DNA from 2 places in the Sinorhizobium sp. BJ1 genome. Region 1 is predicted to be linked to the other one. Evidence: predicted binding sites of a transcription regulator. Region 1 holds the regulator's gene; the other holds the start of a gene.
The links. Region 1 encodes PhoB, which activates phosphate uptake and scavenging genes when phosphate is short. Its sites were predicted from a motif close to TGTCATNNANCTGTCAT; they were not measured.
Positions count from the first base shown of each region.

Region 2: the regulator PhoB is predicted to act here: its motif matches at 5,522-5,538, upstream of CO676_RS12355 (DUF2794 domain-containing protein).

Region 1 covers NZ_NWTH01000001.1:368,477-376,338, forward strand. The annotation lists gene pstA (phosphate ABC transporter permease PstA) at 1-868, shown strand, start outside; gene pstB (phosphate ABC transporter ATP-binding protein PstB) at 882-1,697, shown strand; gene phoU (phosphate signaling complex protein PhoU) at 1,754-2,464, shown strand; gene phoB (phosphate regulon transcriptional regulator PhoB) at 2,512-3,195, shown strand; gene CO676_RS01830 (GcrA family cell cycle regulator) at 3,329-3,847, opposite strand; gene CO676_RS01835 (aspartate aminotransferase family protein) at 4,259-5,458, shown strand; gene argF (ornithine carbamoyltransferase) at 5,529-6,446, shown strand; gene CO676_RS01845 (Hsp33 family molecular chaperone) at 6,864-7,859, shown strand.
Region 2 covers NZ_NWTH01000007.1:73,960-81,821, reverse strand. The annotation lists gene ccmB (heme exporter protein CcmB) at 1-650, opposite strand, end outside; gene ccmA (heme ABC exporter ATP-binding protein CcmA) at 647-1,270, opposite strand; gene acnA (aconitate hydratase AcnA) at 1,539-4,229, shown strand; gene CO676_RS12360 (thioredoxin family protein) at 4,438-5,211, shown strand; gene CO676_RS12355 (DUF2794 domain-containing protein) at 5,553-5,963, shown strand; gene CO676_RS12350 (GNAT family N-acetyltransferase) at 6,114-6,671, opposite strand; gene CO676_RS12345 (Bax inhibitor-1/YccA family protein) at 6,789-7,526, opposite strand; gene CO676_RS12340 (ABC transporter permease) at 7,739-7,862, opposite strand, start outside.

The sequences.
Region 1 (7,862 bases):
GACGCTGCTTGCCGAGGCGAACATCGATTCCGCTTTCAAGGGCCAGATCGATCTCTCGGTCGCTGAGACCAACCGCAAGGTCAAGGACCAGCAGGTTGCCTGGATGAACGAGCTCGCCGATGCGGGCGTACTCAAGAAGAGCTTCAACACGGGTATCTTTGCCTTCGGCGCATCGAGCCGTCCTGAAGCGGCGGGCGTTGGCGTCGCCCTGATCGGCTCCCTCTACATGATGCTGATCGTCCTGGTCCTGTCGCTGCCGATCGGCGTCGCCGCCTCGATCTATCTCGAGGAATTCGCGCCGAAGAACCGGCTCACCGACCTGATCGAGGTCAATATCAACAATCTTGCCGCGGTGCCCTCGATCGTCTATGGCCTTCTCGGACTCGCCGTCTTCATAAACTTTGCCGGCATGCCGCGATCGGCCGCGCTCGTCGGCGGTTTCGTCCTGACCTTGATGACGCTGCCGACGATCATCATCGCCACACGCGCCGCCCTGAAGGCCGTGCCGCCGTCAATCCGTTCCGCTGCGCTCGGTCTCGGCGCATCGAAGATGCAGACGATTTTCCACCACGTGCTGCCGCTTGCCATGCCCGGCATCCTGACCGGAACGATAATCGGCCTTGCGCACGCCCTCGGCGAAACCGCGCCGCTGCTCTTGATCGGCATGGTCGCCTTCGTGGTCGATTTTCCGGGATCGCCGCTGGAGCCGTCCACGGCGCTGCCGGTGCAAATCTACATGTGGGCGAACGAGGCGGAGCGCGCCTTTGTCGAGCGCACATCCGGGGCGATCATCATTCTTCTGATCTTCCTCGTCTTCATGAACCTGGGCGCAATTCTCTTGCGGCGCCGCTTTGAGCGCCGCTGGTAGTGGGGTAAGGACTATGAACATCATGTCGGAAGCTGCAGTCGAAAAAGCTCTGGATCAGAAAATGAATACAGTGCCCTACAAGATGATCGGCAAGGATGTGTCGGTCTATTACGGCGAGAAGCGTGCGCTCTTCGACGTCAACCTGAATATTCGCGAAAACACCGTGACGGCGCTGATCGGCCCGTCCGGCTGCGGCAAGTCGACCTTCTTGCGCACGTTGAACCGCATGAACGATACGATCGAGAACTGCCGCGTCACCGGCCGGATCACTCTCGACGAGGACGACATCTACGATCCGTCTATCGACGTGGTGGAACTGCGCGCCCGCGTCGGCATGGTTTTCCAGAAGCCTAATCCGTTCCCGAAGTCGATCTATGAGAACGTTTCCTACGGTCCGCGCATCCATGGTCTGGCCCGCTCGAAGGCCGATTTCGACGAGGTCGTCGAAACCAGTCTGCAGAAGGCGGGTCTGTGGAATGAGGTGAAGGATCGCCTGCAGGAGCCGGGAACTGGTCTTTCCGGCGGCCAGCAACAGCGCCTCTGCATCGCCCGTGCCGTTGCCGTCAGCCCGGAAGTGATCCTCATGGACGAGCCCTGCTCGGCCCTTGACCCGATCGCCACCGCCAAGGTGGAAGAACTCATTCATGAGCTGCGCGCGAATTTCACCATCGTCATCGTGACCCATTCGATGCAGCAGGCGGCCCGCGTCTCGCAGCGCACCGCGATGTTCCATCTCGGCAATCTCGTCGAGGAGAACGATACCGACAAGATGTTCACCAATCCGGATGACCAGCGCACCCAGGACTACATCATGGGCCGCTTCGGCTGATGCCGAAAGCCGTGCCCCAACGCCAACCCTGACCGCGCCTGCAAGGATCGACGATCATGTCCACCCATATCACCTCCATCTATGATGAAGAGCTGAAATATCTCACGCGCCGGATTTCCGAGATGGGAGGGCTCGCCGAACAGATGGTGGCGGACTCCGTCCGAGCTCTGGTGAACTCCGACCTGGCGCTTGCCCAGAAAGTCATCTCGGATGACACCATCCTTGACGACGCCGAGCGCCAGATCGGTGAAAAGGCGATCGTTACCATCGCCAAGCGTCAGCCCATGGCCGCGGATCTCCGCGAGATCATGGGATCGATCCGGATCGCGGCCGATCTGGAGCGCGTCGGCGACCTTGGCAAGAACACCGCCAAGCGTGTCATCGCCGTTGCCGGCTCCGGCATCCCGCGCAAGCTGGCGCGCGGCCTCGAGCATCTTGCCGAACTCGCCCTGGTGCAGCTCAAGGAAGTCCTCGACGTCTACGCCTCACGCTCGCCGGAAAAGGCAAACAGCATCCGCGAACGCGACGAGGAGATCGATGCGATCTACACGTCGCTGTTCCGCGAGCTTCTGACCTATATGATGGAAGATCCGCGCAACATCACGCCCTGCACGCATCTTCTTTTCTGCGCCAAGAACATCGAGCGCATCGGCGACCACGCGACCAACATCGCCGAGACGATCTACTACATGGCGACGGGCGCCCAGCCGGTAGGCGAAAGGCCGAAGGACGACACGACATCGTCGCTGGGTTCCGTCACCGACTGAGCCAGGCGGTCCCGAATCTATGAATCCAGGCAAGGAGTCGTAGCTGAATGTTGCCGAAGATAGCAGTTGTCGAGGACGAGGAAGCTCTAAGCGTTCTCCTGCGCTACAATCTCGAGGCCGAGGGCTTCGAGGTCGATACGATCCTTCGCGGCGACGAGGCGGAAATTCGCCTGCAGGAACGCCTGCCCGACCTTCTGATCCTTGACTGGATGCTTCCCGGCGTCTCCGGCATCGAGCTTTGCCGCCGTCTCCGGCAACGGCCGGAGACGGAACGCCTGCCGATCATCATGCTGACGGCGCGCGGCGAGGAAAGCGAGCGGGTGCGCGGGCTGGCGACCGGTGCCGACGATTACGTCGTCAAGCCGTTCTCGACGCCGGAACTGATGGCCCGGGTGAAGGCGATGCTCAGGCGGGCGAAGCCGGAGGTACTCTCGACGGTGCTTCGCTGCGGCGATATCGAGCTCGACCGCGAGACCCATCGCGTGCACCGCCGCAGCCGCGAAGTGCGGCTCGGTCCGACGGAGTTCCGACTCCTCGAATTCCTGATGTCCTCGCCGGGCCGCGTCTTCTCCCGTTCACAGCTACTCGACGGCGTCTGGGGGCACGACATCTATGTCGACGAACGGACCGTAGACGTCCATGTCGGCCGATTGCGCAAGGCCTTGAATTTCTCCAACATGCCCGACGTGATCAGGACCGTGCGCGGCGCCGGCTATTCGCTGGAAAGCTGAGGCTTACGCTGTCGTCCCAGTGCACGCCGTCCCAGTGCACGTCGTCCCAGTGCACACTGCCGATTTCCCGAAGAGAGAAGGGGTCCTTAGGACCCCTTCGTGCTTTCTTCAGCTCTAAACCAATCGCCAACCGTCAGCGCATGCGGCGCCGCTCGGCCGAGGGCTGATAGGCGAGACGCGCGTGGTAGCTGCAATAGGGCGAGGCTTCCGGCGAGTCGTTGCCGCAGAAGTGAAACTCTTCCTTGAGCGGGTCGCCGATCGGCCATTTGCAGGTCCGCTCGGTGAGCTGGGTAAGCTCCAGCCGGCGCGACATCGGCACGATGATGTTCGTGTCAATGGAGAGCTCCTGCTCTGCCACCAGGTCGACGGCGACCTCTTCCTTGAGTACGGTCGCGCCGGCAGTGCGGGTGACGGTCCGGGTCACGGCGCGCGCAGCGTAGTTCGGGGCGCGCGGCGCCGAAGTCGTCCGCTTGGGGCGAGCCGTCGCGGTCGTTCCGCCGGCCTTGGCGCGGCCCGGCAGGCTCAACCGGTGAACCTTGCCGATGACCGCGTTACGACTGACGCCTCCCAGCTGCGCTGCGATCTGGCTCGCGCTCAGGCCTTCCGACCAAAGCTTCTTCAGCTTTTCCACTCGCTCGTCAGTCCAGTTCATCTCTGCACTCCCCGTTCTCGGCGTTGGGATGGCAGAATCCATCACCCTTCTCCGGAAAAGCCCCGGAGTTGCAACGCGATAACTATTTTGGTGACTAGGTTCGCCGCATGCGTCTAGTAATTGAATATTAACCTACCGGCAGGGTGACTCCGTGGCAAGAGTCGCCGGAATCGCGCCGAATCGATTTTGCGGTTTTCCCCAACTTGCTGTCGGATAGTTGCATTTTTGCAAGCCCTGCTGGGCGATTTTTTCGCATTGCGGAATCTCTCTCGCGGAGGTGGCTGCAAGCCTTGGTTTTGTTGACATGGCGCCGCGAAATGGGAATAGTGCCTGCGCCGCCGAAAGGCGGCATTTTTGATTTTTATCGGGCTGATATGCCCGTAATGCCGACGGACGAAGGAGACGCTGACCATGGCCGCAACAACGCCGCTCTACGACACTTATCTGCGTGCGCCGTTGCGTTTCGAGCGAGGCGAGGGCGTCTGGCTGATCGCCGAAGACGGCACGCGCTATCTCGACTTTGCAGCCGGCGTCGCGGTCAATTCGCTCGGTCATGCCCATCCCCATCTCGTCGAGGCACTCAAGGGCCAGGCCGAGAAGCTCTGGCATGTGTCGAACCTCTACGACATTCCCGGCCAGGAGAGCCTGGCGCGGCGGCTGACGGCCGTGACCTTTGCCGATCGGGTGTTCTTCACCAACTCCGGTGCCGAAGCGCTCGAATGCGCGATCAAGACGGCGCGCCGCCACCATTTCGCCAAGGGGCATCCGGAGCGCTTCCACGTCATCACCTTCGAAGGCGCTTTCCACGGCCGTACCATTGCGACGATCGCGGCCGGCGGCCAGCAGAAGTATATCGAGGGTTTTGGCCCGAAGGCCCCCGGTTTCTATCAGGTACCGTTCGGCGACCTTGCCGCCGTCAAGAACGCGATCAACGACGAGACGGCGGCGATCCTGATCGAGCCGATCCAGGGCGAGGGCGGCGTTCGCCTGGCCCCGAAAGAGTTCATGCAGGAGCTGCGTGCGCTCTGCGACGAGTTCGGCCTGCTTTTGATCCTCGATGAGGTCCAGTGCGGCGTCGGTCGCACCGGCAAGCTCTTCGCCCATGAATGGTCCGGCATCAAGCCGGACATCATGGCCGTTGCCAAGGGCATCGGCGGCGGTTTCCCGCTCGGCGCCTGCCTGGCGACCGAAGCGGCGGCTGCCGGCATGGTGGCCGGCACCCATGGCTCGACCTATGGCGGCAATCCGCTGGCGATGGCCGTCGGCAATGCGGTGCTTGACGTCGTCCTTGCCGAAGGCTTTCTGGAGAATGTCCGGGACGTGGCGCTCGTGTTCCGCCAGGGGCTTGCCTCGCTGAAGGACCGCTTCCCGGATGTGATCGAGGAGATCCGCGGCGACGGGCTGATGCTCGGCATCAAGGCCAAGGTGCCGTCCGCCGATGTGCTGAAGGCGATCCGGGCCGAGAAGCTGCTCGCCGTGCCGGCTGGCGAAAACGTGCTGCGGCTGTTGCCGCCGTTGATCACCACTGCCGCCGAGGCACGAGAGGGGCTGGCGCGGCTTGAACGCGCTGCCGAAACGGTCCGGGCCAAGAGCGGCACGGCCGCGGCTTGAGATCGCGACGGGTTGAAAGCGGCGCGGATAGTATGGTCGATTACCGGTTTATGACAGGAAATATCGCTTTATGATTGCCTCTAGACACTTCCTCGATCTCTCGGCAATGACAAGCGCCGACCTGCGCACGATCATCGACGATGCACTCCTGCGGAAGACGGCGACCAAGGCCGGAACGGCCGAGAAGCCGCTTGACGGCAAGATGCTGGCGATGATCTTCGAGAAGCCGTCCACCCGCACCCGCGTTTCCTTCGATGTCGGCATGCGGCAGCTGGGCGGCGAGACGCTGTTCCTGTCGGGCACCGAAATGCAGCTCGGCCGCGCCGAGGCGATCGGCGACACCGCCAAGGTGCTGTCCCGCTACGTCGATGCGATCATGATCCGCACGACTGATCATCGCCGGCTGCTGGAATTGGCCGAGCACGCGACCGTTCCGGTCATCAACGGCCTGACCGACGACACGCATCCCTGCCAGATCATGGCCGATATCATGACCTTCGAGGAGCATCGCGGACCGGTCAAAGGCAAGACGATCGCCTGGACGGGCGACGGCAACAACGTGCTCCATTCGTTGATCGAAGGCTCGGCACGCTTCGGTTACAAGATGAACATGGCGGTGCCGCTCGGCTCCGAGCCGCAGAACAAGTTCCTCAACTGGGCGCGCAACAATGGTGGCGAAATCCTCCTCTGCCATGAGGCGGAGCAGGCGGTTGCGGGCGCCCACTGCGTCGTCACCGACACCTGGGTGTCCATGAACCAGGAGCATCGCGCCCGGGGACACAACGTCTTCCAGCCCTATCAGGTCAACGAGGCGCTGATGAAGCATGCGTCGCCCGAAGCCTTGTTCATGCATTGCCTGCCGGCGCATCGCGGCGAGGAAGTCACCGACGAGGTCATCGATGGCCCCCAGTCCGTCGTCTTCGACGAGGCCGAGAACCGGCTGCACGCGCAAAAGTCGATCCTCGCCTGGTGCCTGGGCGTCGTCTGATAGCGGTTGGGCGGAGCCTGGGTGCGGGCGCGGCTATTGAATTCGGGACGCGGCGACACAATTTAGGCGGCATGCGGGAGATGCCGGCCCTTGCGCCGGTGTTGCGAGCGCGCTTTGGCGGAGACATCGCCTCAGAGGCGTTCTCGGGCCTCGCATGTGCCTGCTGGACAAATCCGTTCACAGCGGGATCAAATGGCATAAGCGGCAGTTAGAGACGGAGTGCGTCGATCGGCGCTCTCGATGTCACGAGCAATTCAAGACGTCATGCACCCGTTGCGCCTCTCGATAGAGATGCAACGAAGTACAGGAATGGCAAAGGGAGTACGCGGTTTTCCGCTTGCACCGCACACAATTGGAAGTTCGATCACGACGATTTCGGGTTGCCTCGGCCGTCGTGATCCATGCAAGGAGCAAACGATGACAGAGACAGCACCGGGACTTGGCGAGTTCGATTTTGCCGGTGACGACCACGTCGTTCCCTTCCAGGTCGAGGGTCTCGACGTACGGGGACGGGCCGTGCAGCTCGGTCCGATGCTCGACGCGATCCTTGAGCGGCACAGCTATCCGCTGCCGGTGGCGCGGCTCGTTGCCGAAACGGTCGTGCTGACCGTTCTGCTTGGAACCTCGCTCAAGTTCGAGGGCAAGCTGATCGTCCAGACCCAGGGTGATGGGCCGGTCGACCTCGTCGTCGCCGATTTCTCCACCCCGGATCGGGTTCGCGCCTATGCGCGCTATGACGAAGAGGCGCTTGCCGCCGCCGAGAATGGCGGGCGCACGCAGCCGCACGAGTTGCTCGGCAACGGCATCCTCGCCTTTACCATCGACCAGGGCGCCCACACCCAACGCTACCAGGGCATCGTGGCGCTCGACGGCGCGACGCTGGAGGAGATCGCAGCGGTTTATTTCCGCCAATCGGAACAGATACCGACCAAGGTTCGCCTTGCCGTCGCCGAACTGCTCGACCGGGACGAAAACGGCAAACCGCGGCATCGCTGGCGGGCCGGCGGCATGGTGGCGCAGTTCCTGCCAGAGGCTCCCGACCGCATGCGCCAGCCGGACCTACCCGGCGGCGATGGCGACGATAGCGATGCCGGCCTGCTCTTCGAGGACGACGATCTCTGGGCTGAAGCAAAGGTGATGGTCGAGACCATCGATACCGATGAACTGACCGACCCGATGGTCGGCACGGAGCGTCTGCTGTATCGGCTGTTCCATGAGCGGGGCGTGCGCGTCTATCAGCCCCAGGCGGTCTATGATCGCTGCAGCTGCTCGCGCGACAAGATACGCCAGGTCCTTGAGGGACTGAGCGACGAGGACATCGAGCACAGCATCGAGGACGGCCAGATCAAGGTCACCTGCGAGTTCTGCTCCACCAACTACCGCTTCGAGGCGAGCGAAGTGCGCTCTCAGTAAGAA
Region 2 (7,862 bases), on a different contig from region 1:
GAATGTCGCAGTGCGGCGGCCGTCGCCACCGGTCCGATCACCGCGAAGAACAGGGTTATCGCCATCAATATCATGAAAGGCGGCAGAAAGGGGGCGGGATCTTCGACCGCCGCATAGACCGCGCTGACACCGAAGATCAGTACGGGGATGGCGAGCGGCAGCACGAGGATCGAGACGAGCAGTCCGCCGCGTGGCAGGACCACGGCAACGGCCGCGCCGACCGCCCCGATGAAGGTGATCGCCGGCGTCCCGGCGAAGAGCGTGAGCATCGTGGCGCCGATGGCAAGCTCGTCCATGTTCATGAAGAGGCCGAGAAACGGCGAGGCGACGACCAGCGGCAGGCCGGTGGCGGCCCAATGGGCGGCGCATTTGACGAAGACGGTGAGGACGAGCGGTGTCTCCTGCATCAGCAGCAGATCGAGCGAGCCGTCTTCGCGCTCCGCCTGGAACAGCCGGTCGAGGCCGAGAAGCGCGGCGAGCAGCGCGCCGATCCAGAGAATCGCCGGGCCGATCCGGGCGAGCAGATTGAGATCCGGCCCGACGCCGAAGGGGATCACGGAGACGACCGTCATGAAGAACAGCACGCCGATCATCGCACCACCGCCGGCGCGCACCGAAAGCTTCAGGTCCCGGAAGAAGAGAGCGATCAATCCGCAAACCCCGTCATCTGCAACGTCTTCAATTGTCCAATCCCCAGCGACTGGTGGGTGGCGACAATGACGATGCCGCCACGCTCGAGGTGGCGCGTTACCAATCCGGCAAAGAGCCTGTCCGCCCCGGCATCGAGAGCCGCCGTGGGCTCGTCGAGAATCCAGATCGGCCGATGGGCGACAAGCAGCTTCGCCATCGCCATGCGCCGCTGCTGGCCGGCGGAAAGATAGCCGAAGGGCAGATGGGTGATGCCGGCGAGCCCGACGGCGGCTGCGGCCGCAGCCAGATCGAGGCCGGAGCCGCCCGGCGAATTGCCGAGAAAGTGCTGCCAGAAGGAAAGATTTTCCTCGACCGTCAATTCCTGCTTCATCGCATTGCGGTGGCCGAGATAGTGGCTGAGCTCGCGCGGATGCTCATAGCCGGAGGGCCCGTCCTTGAGTGATAGCCTTCCCGATTCGACCTGAAGAAGGCCCGCCAGGACGCGCAGCAAAGTAGACTTTCCCGAGCCGTTCGGACCCGTCACGATCAGCGCTTCCCCGGTTGCAAGCGAAAAGGAAATATCGTGAAAAATCAAGTCTTCACCGCGCCTCGCGCTCAAACCCTCTACCAGCAGGCGCATCAATTTTTGGCTTTCCTTGACGCTCTTTTCCGCAGAGCAAAAAAAGTTCCGATTGAACCTTGGTTGGTCTGGCACGATTTGGAGAAATTATCTATAAGGCGGCCAACGCGCCAGCGGTCGGCGTGAATTTCATCCAAGCGCCGAACATGGAATGACATTCCACGTACGGACAGCGGAAATGGCCGCACCCGCATCCCATTTCGCGCCTCACAGGCGCTCGGGCGTTCGTACGTCAGTTTTTGGCGATCAGACGGAACGGGGTATTCCAGTGTCCAAGTCCCTAGACAGCTTCAATTGTCGCTCCACGCTCACGGTCAATGGCGTGGATTATGTCTATTACAGCCTGCCGAAAGCGGAAGCGAACGGGCTTTCCGGTGTGTCCAAGCTTCCCTATTCGATGAAGGTTCTGCTGGAAAACCTGCTGCGTAACGAGGATGACCGCTCGGTCACCAAGAAGGACATCGAAAACGTCGCCGCATGGCTCGGCGACAAGGGCACGGCGGAAAACGAGATCGCCTACCGTCCGGCACGCGTGCTGATGCAGGACTTCACCGGCGTTCCGGCCGTCGTCGATCTCGCAGCGATGCGCGACGCCATGGTCTCGCTCGGCGGCGACCCGGAAAAGATCAACCCGCTCGTTCCCGTCGACCTCGTCATCGACCACTCGGTCATCGTCGATGAATTCGGCACGCCGAACGCCTTTGCCCGCAACGTCGAACTCGAATACCAGCGCAACGGCGAACGCTACCGCTTCCTGAAGTGGGGCCAGCAGGCTTTCAAGAACTTCCGCGTCGTGCCGCCTGGCACCGGCATCTGTCACCAGGTCAATCTGGAATATCTCGGCCAGACGGTCTGGACCCGCGAAGAGAACGGCGAAATCACCGCTTACCCGGATACCTGCGTCGGCACTGACAGCCACACCACGATGATCAACGGCCTCGGCGTACTCGGCTGGGGCGTCGGCGGTATCGAAGCCGAAGCCGCGATGCTCGGCCAGCCAGTCTCGATGCTGTTGCCGGAAGTCATCGGCTTCAAGCTGACGGGCAAGCTCAAGGAAGGCGTCACGGCGACCGACCTGGTGCTGACCGTCGTGCAGATGCTGCGCAAGAAGGGCGTGGTCTCGAAGTTCGTCGAATTCTTCGGCCCCGGTCTCGACAACATGACGCTCGCCGACCGCGCGACGATCGGCAACATGGGTCCGGAATACGGCGCCACCTGCGGCTTCTTCCCAGTCGATGCCGAAACGATCAACTATCTCACCATGTCGGGCCGTGAAGAGCAGCGCATCGCGCTGGTCGAAGCCTATTCCAAGGCGCAGGGCATGTGGCGCGAGGGCGACGGCTCCGATCTCGTCTTCACAGACACGCTGGAGCTCGACCTCGGCGACGTTGTGCCGTCGATGGCCGGCCCGAAGCGTCCGGAAGGCCGCATCTCGCTGGAAAACATCGCCTCCGGCTTCGCCACTGCACTCGATAACGACTACAAGAAGCCCGGCCAGCTTGCGAACCGCTATGCGGTCGAAGGCACGGATTTCGACCTCGGCCATGGCGATGTCGCGATCGCGGCGATCACCTCCTGCACCAACACCTCGAACCCGTCGGTGCTGATCGCCGCCGGCCTGCTTGCCCGCAACGCCGTCGCCAAGGGTCTGAAGACCAAGCCCTGGGTCAAGACCTCGCTGGCACCGGGATCGCAGGTCGTCGGCGAATACCTGGCCAAGTCAGGCCTGCAGAAGGATCTCGACGCCCTCGGCTTCAACCTGGTCGGCTTCGGCTGCACGACCTGCATCGGCAACTCCGGCCCGCTGCCGGGGCCGATCTCGAAAACCATCAACGACAAGGGCCTGATCGCCGCCGGCGTTCTCTCCGGCAATCGCAACTTCGAAGGCCGCATCTCGCCGGACGTTCAGGCGAACTACCTCGCCTCGCCGCCGCTCGTCGTCGCCTACGCGCTCGCAGGTTCCGTCCAGAAGGACCTGACTAACGAGCCGATCGGCGAAGACAAGGATGGCAAGCCGGTCTACTTGAAGGACATCTGGCCGACCTCCAAGGAAATCCAGGAGTTCATCTTCAAGTACGTGACGCGTGAACTCTACGCGAGCAAGTACGCGGACGTCTTCAAGGGCGACGAAAACTGGCAGTCGGTCCAGATTCCGGCCGGGCAGACCTACGCATGGGACGAGGCGTCGACCTATGTCCAGAACCCGCCCTACTTCGTCGGCATGGGCAAGAAGGGCGCCGGAATCTCCGACATCAAGGGCGCTCGCGTCCTCGGGCTCTTCGGCGACAAGATCACCACCGACCACATTTCTCCGGCCGGGTCGATCAAGGCTGCATCGCCGGCAGGCAGCTATCTGCTCGAGCACGGCGTCGGCGTTGCCGATTTCAACCAGTATGGCACCCGCCGTGGCAACCATGAAGTGATGATGCGCGGCACCTTCGCAAACATCCGCATCCGCAATCACATGCTCGGCCCGAACGGCAAGGAAGGCGGCTACACGATCCACTATCCCTCCAAGGAGGAGATGTCGATCTACGACGCGGCGATGAAATACAAGGAAGAGGGCGTTCCGCTGGTCATCTTCGCCGGTGTCGAATACGGCAACGGTTCGTCGCGCGACTGGGCAGCCAAGGGCACCAACCTCCTCGGCGTCAAGGCCGTGATCGCCCAGTCCTTCGAGCGCATCCACCGCTCGAACCTCGTCGGCATGGGCGTCGTTCCTTTCGTCTTCGAGCAGGGCATGACCTGGGATTCGCTCGGTCTCAAAGGCGACGAGGTCGTGACGATCGAAGGTCTCGCCAACGTCCAGCCGCGCGAGAAGCGCGTCGCCAAGATCACCTATGGCGACGGTTCGGTGAAGGAAGTGCCGCTCATCTGCCGCATCGACACGCTGGATGAGGTCACCTACGTCAACAATGGCGGCATTCTGCAGACGGTTCTGCGCGATCTCGCGGCCTGAGCGGGTCGCCTGACCGCAACGGATCAAGCCGGGGCATCAGCCGATGCCCCGGCTTTTTGCTGCTTCGGAATGCTGCGCGCGCCTACAGGCCGGTTTTCCCCAACCGAGCGGCAGGTCACTCCAACGTGACTTTCTGTTGAAACCGGGCCGTCGTATGTAATGTATTCCACGGATGAAAGACGCCCGCCCGACAAACCCAAGTGAAGCCATGACATTCGCACCGACGCCAATGATCCGCCGCCTGGCCCTGACGATAGGGCTTTTCGGAGCCATCGGCGGCACGGCGGCGGCAGACAATGTCAAGACGTTCAAGGGCGTCGTCGAGCTCTTTACCAGCCAGGGCTGTTCGTCCTGTCCGCCGGCCGACGCCGCATTGAAGACGCTCGTCGACGAGGGCGAGGTCGTGGCGCTCGCCTATCATGTCGACTACTGGAACTATCTCGGCTGGGCCGACACGCTCGCCACCAAGGAGAACACCGAGCGGCAATATGCCTATGCCCGGATGCTTGGCCGTAGCGGCGTCTACACGCCCCAGGTGGTTCTGAACGGCCGCGACCACATGAACGGCTCCGACTTGCAGGCGATCAAGACCCGTCTGGCGACGATGAGCGCCAGCGGCGGCGGCCTTGCCGTGCCGGTCGATGCCTCGATCGGCGGCGAGGAAATCTCCATCAAGGTCGGCGCCGGCGAGGGCAAGGCGAATGTCGTCGTCGTTTATTTCGACCGGGCCAGGGAGGTCAAGGTCGAAAGAGGCGAGAACAAAGGCAGAGAGATCGCCTATTGGCACGCGGTCAAGGATATCCAGACCATCGGCATGTGGGACGGCAAGCCCGCCCAGTTTACGCTGCCCGCGTCGGTGCTGATCGAGGGGCGTGGCAACAGCGGCTGCGCCATCCTGTTGCAATCGATGAAGAATGCGGAAACGCCAGGCCCGATCATCGGCGCCGCAACCCTTCTGGCCGGCCCGCAGGGCAGGCTTTAGCAGCTCCCGACGACGGCGTTTTGATTCGGAATTGCAGCCGACGATTGGCTAGAGGATGGTTCGGCCCGGCAGCATCGAGGGGCTGGGGCTGAGGGTTCGAAGTTACCGGACCGAACCGGTCATGTCCGCGTTTGGAAACCTCCCGCAGCATGACGACCTGTCCGGACATACGGTGGCAACGACTCTGTCCGGCAGCGGTCGGAGTTTTGCGGTGAATTGGGGCGGCGATTTGACTGAATTGCGGCAAGGGCAAGAATTGCCCGCCTTACCAACAGCTTCCGGCTTGCATTTCGTCTCTCGTCAGGCACACTGTCATGGTCCTGACACATCAGAGGGCCGTATTGCTGATGACAGATGAATCGGATTTGCCGGAGGGCGAAACGCGTCACCAGGGCCAGACCACATCCAATGTGGTCGTCGATTTTCATGAATACAAGCAAGCCAAGAATCCACCGCCCGTCACCTTCCACCGGCGTGAGCTGGATCTGATTCTCAGACTCTACGGCCGCATGGTCGGCGAGGGCGAATGGCGCGACTATGCGATCGATCATTTGAAGGACCGTGCCGTTTTCTCGGTGTTCAAACGCGCCGGGGAGGTCCCGCTCTACCGGATCGAAAAGAACCCGAAGCTTGCCGCCAAGCAGGGCACCTACAGCGTTCTGAACGCCCAGGGCACAATCTTGAAGCGCGGCCATGAGCTCACCCAGGTCCTCAAGGTCTTCAACAAGGTGCTGAAGCTCGTCGAGACGTGAGGCGAGTTTCTACGACGTCGTTCCCGTGCTGCCCCTCATTCGGCCTGCCGGCGACCTTCACCCCGCAAGCGGGGCGAAGTGACAGCGCGCTACGCTCACGTCCCCTCCCCCACGTGCGAGAGAGGGCCAGGCTGAGGGGCGATCCTAACGTCAGCTGCGATAGAGCGTATCCGGGTAGACGCCCTCGGCGGGCAGGGTGTCCGTTCCTTTGCCGAGCGGGAGCTGCATGATCGCGGTATCCAGCCAGCGCCCATGCTTGAAGCCAGTCGCCTTCATCAACCCCTGCTGCTCGAAGCCGAGGGCGGCGTGAAGCGCGATGGAGGAAGGGTGTGCACCGCCGATCACGGCCACCATCTGGCGGAAGCCGAGTGTCGTGCAGCGCTGGACCAACTCCTTGAGCAGGGCCTTGCCAATGCCTTTGCCGCGCGCTTCCGGCGCCAGATAGATGGAGTCCTCGACCAGGAACCGATACGCGGCGCGCGTGCGGAATGCCGAAGCATAGGCGTAGCCGAGAACCGCGCCGCGTTCGTCCACGGCCACGACATAGGGGTAGCCGTTGCCGGTGATCGTGGTGAAGCGCAGCGCCATCTCCGCCTCGGAAGGCGGCGCCACCTCATAGGTCGCTACGCCGTTCAGGACGGATTCGCTGTAGATCTCGGTGATCGCAGGAAGATCGGTGGCGACGGCGTCGCGAAGCGTGAAGGTCATGGTCGGTTTTCGTCGTTACGATTACCGCAGCATTCGCATGAAGCGGCCGGATCGATCAAGATTCCGGGCAACAAAAAAGGCGGCCGGAGCCGCCTTCTTCGTCAATTCAGGTCCTGACTACTCGTTCTTGTTGCCCATGAACTGCAGCAGGAACATGAACAGGTTGATGAAGTCGAGGTAGAGGGTCAGCGCGCCCATGATGGCCTTGCGGCCGGCAACCGCGACGTCATCGGCCTCAAAGTACATTTCCTTGATCTTCTGGGTGTCATAGGCGGTCAGGCCAGCGAAGACCAGAACACCGATGACGGAGATCGCGAAGCCAAGGGCCGACGAGGCAAGGAAGATGTTGACGATCGACGCGATGATCAGGCCGAAGAGGCCCATGATCAGGAACGTGCCGAAGCCAGACAGGTCCTTCTTCGTCGTGTAGCCGTAAAGCGAGAGCGCCCCGAACGAGGCGGCCGTCACGAAGAACGTCTGCACGATGCTCTGCCCGGTGAAGACCAGGAAGATCGAGGACAACGAAAGGCCCATCAGCGCAGCGTAGATCCAGAACGTCGCCTGTGCGGCGGAAACACTCATGGAGTTGATGCGGAAGCTCATGAAGAAGACCAACGCCAAAGGCGCCAGCATCACGACCCACTTCAGCGGCGAGGCGTAGATGAGCTGGGCGAATGCCGGATTGGAGACGGCAAGCGCGTAGGTCCCGTAAGCTGCCACGCCGGTGATCGCCAGCCCCAGGGCCATCAGGTTGTAGACCTTCAGCATATATGCGCGAAGGCCTTCATCGATCACGGCACCCGCCTGAGCGCCGGCGGGCGACATTCGGGTTTGATAGTTTCTGAGATCAGCCATTGTTTCCTCTTTAAGCCCCGGTTGGAATTACGGTGTCGGGCAGCAAAGGGTCTGTACCAGCTCACGCCCAGGCGCCGCTGCGGGGCTCCAGCATGCCTGTGGACAAATATGATGATGAAAGCCGCGCCGCACAAGACCCGAGCCGGCCCGAATCGCGCAAAGCCGGGCGTTTGGGCGATCAAACAAGGGTGATTTACGGTTAATCGCGACCGCTACAGTTCGCGCAGCACCGGAGCGGCCTTCTGGCCGAGGATGCGCCAGGTTCCGGCAAGACCCATGCCGACGGTTACGACGAGGGCGGCGGCGACCGTGGCGACGGCCACGTCCGGCAGGAAA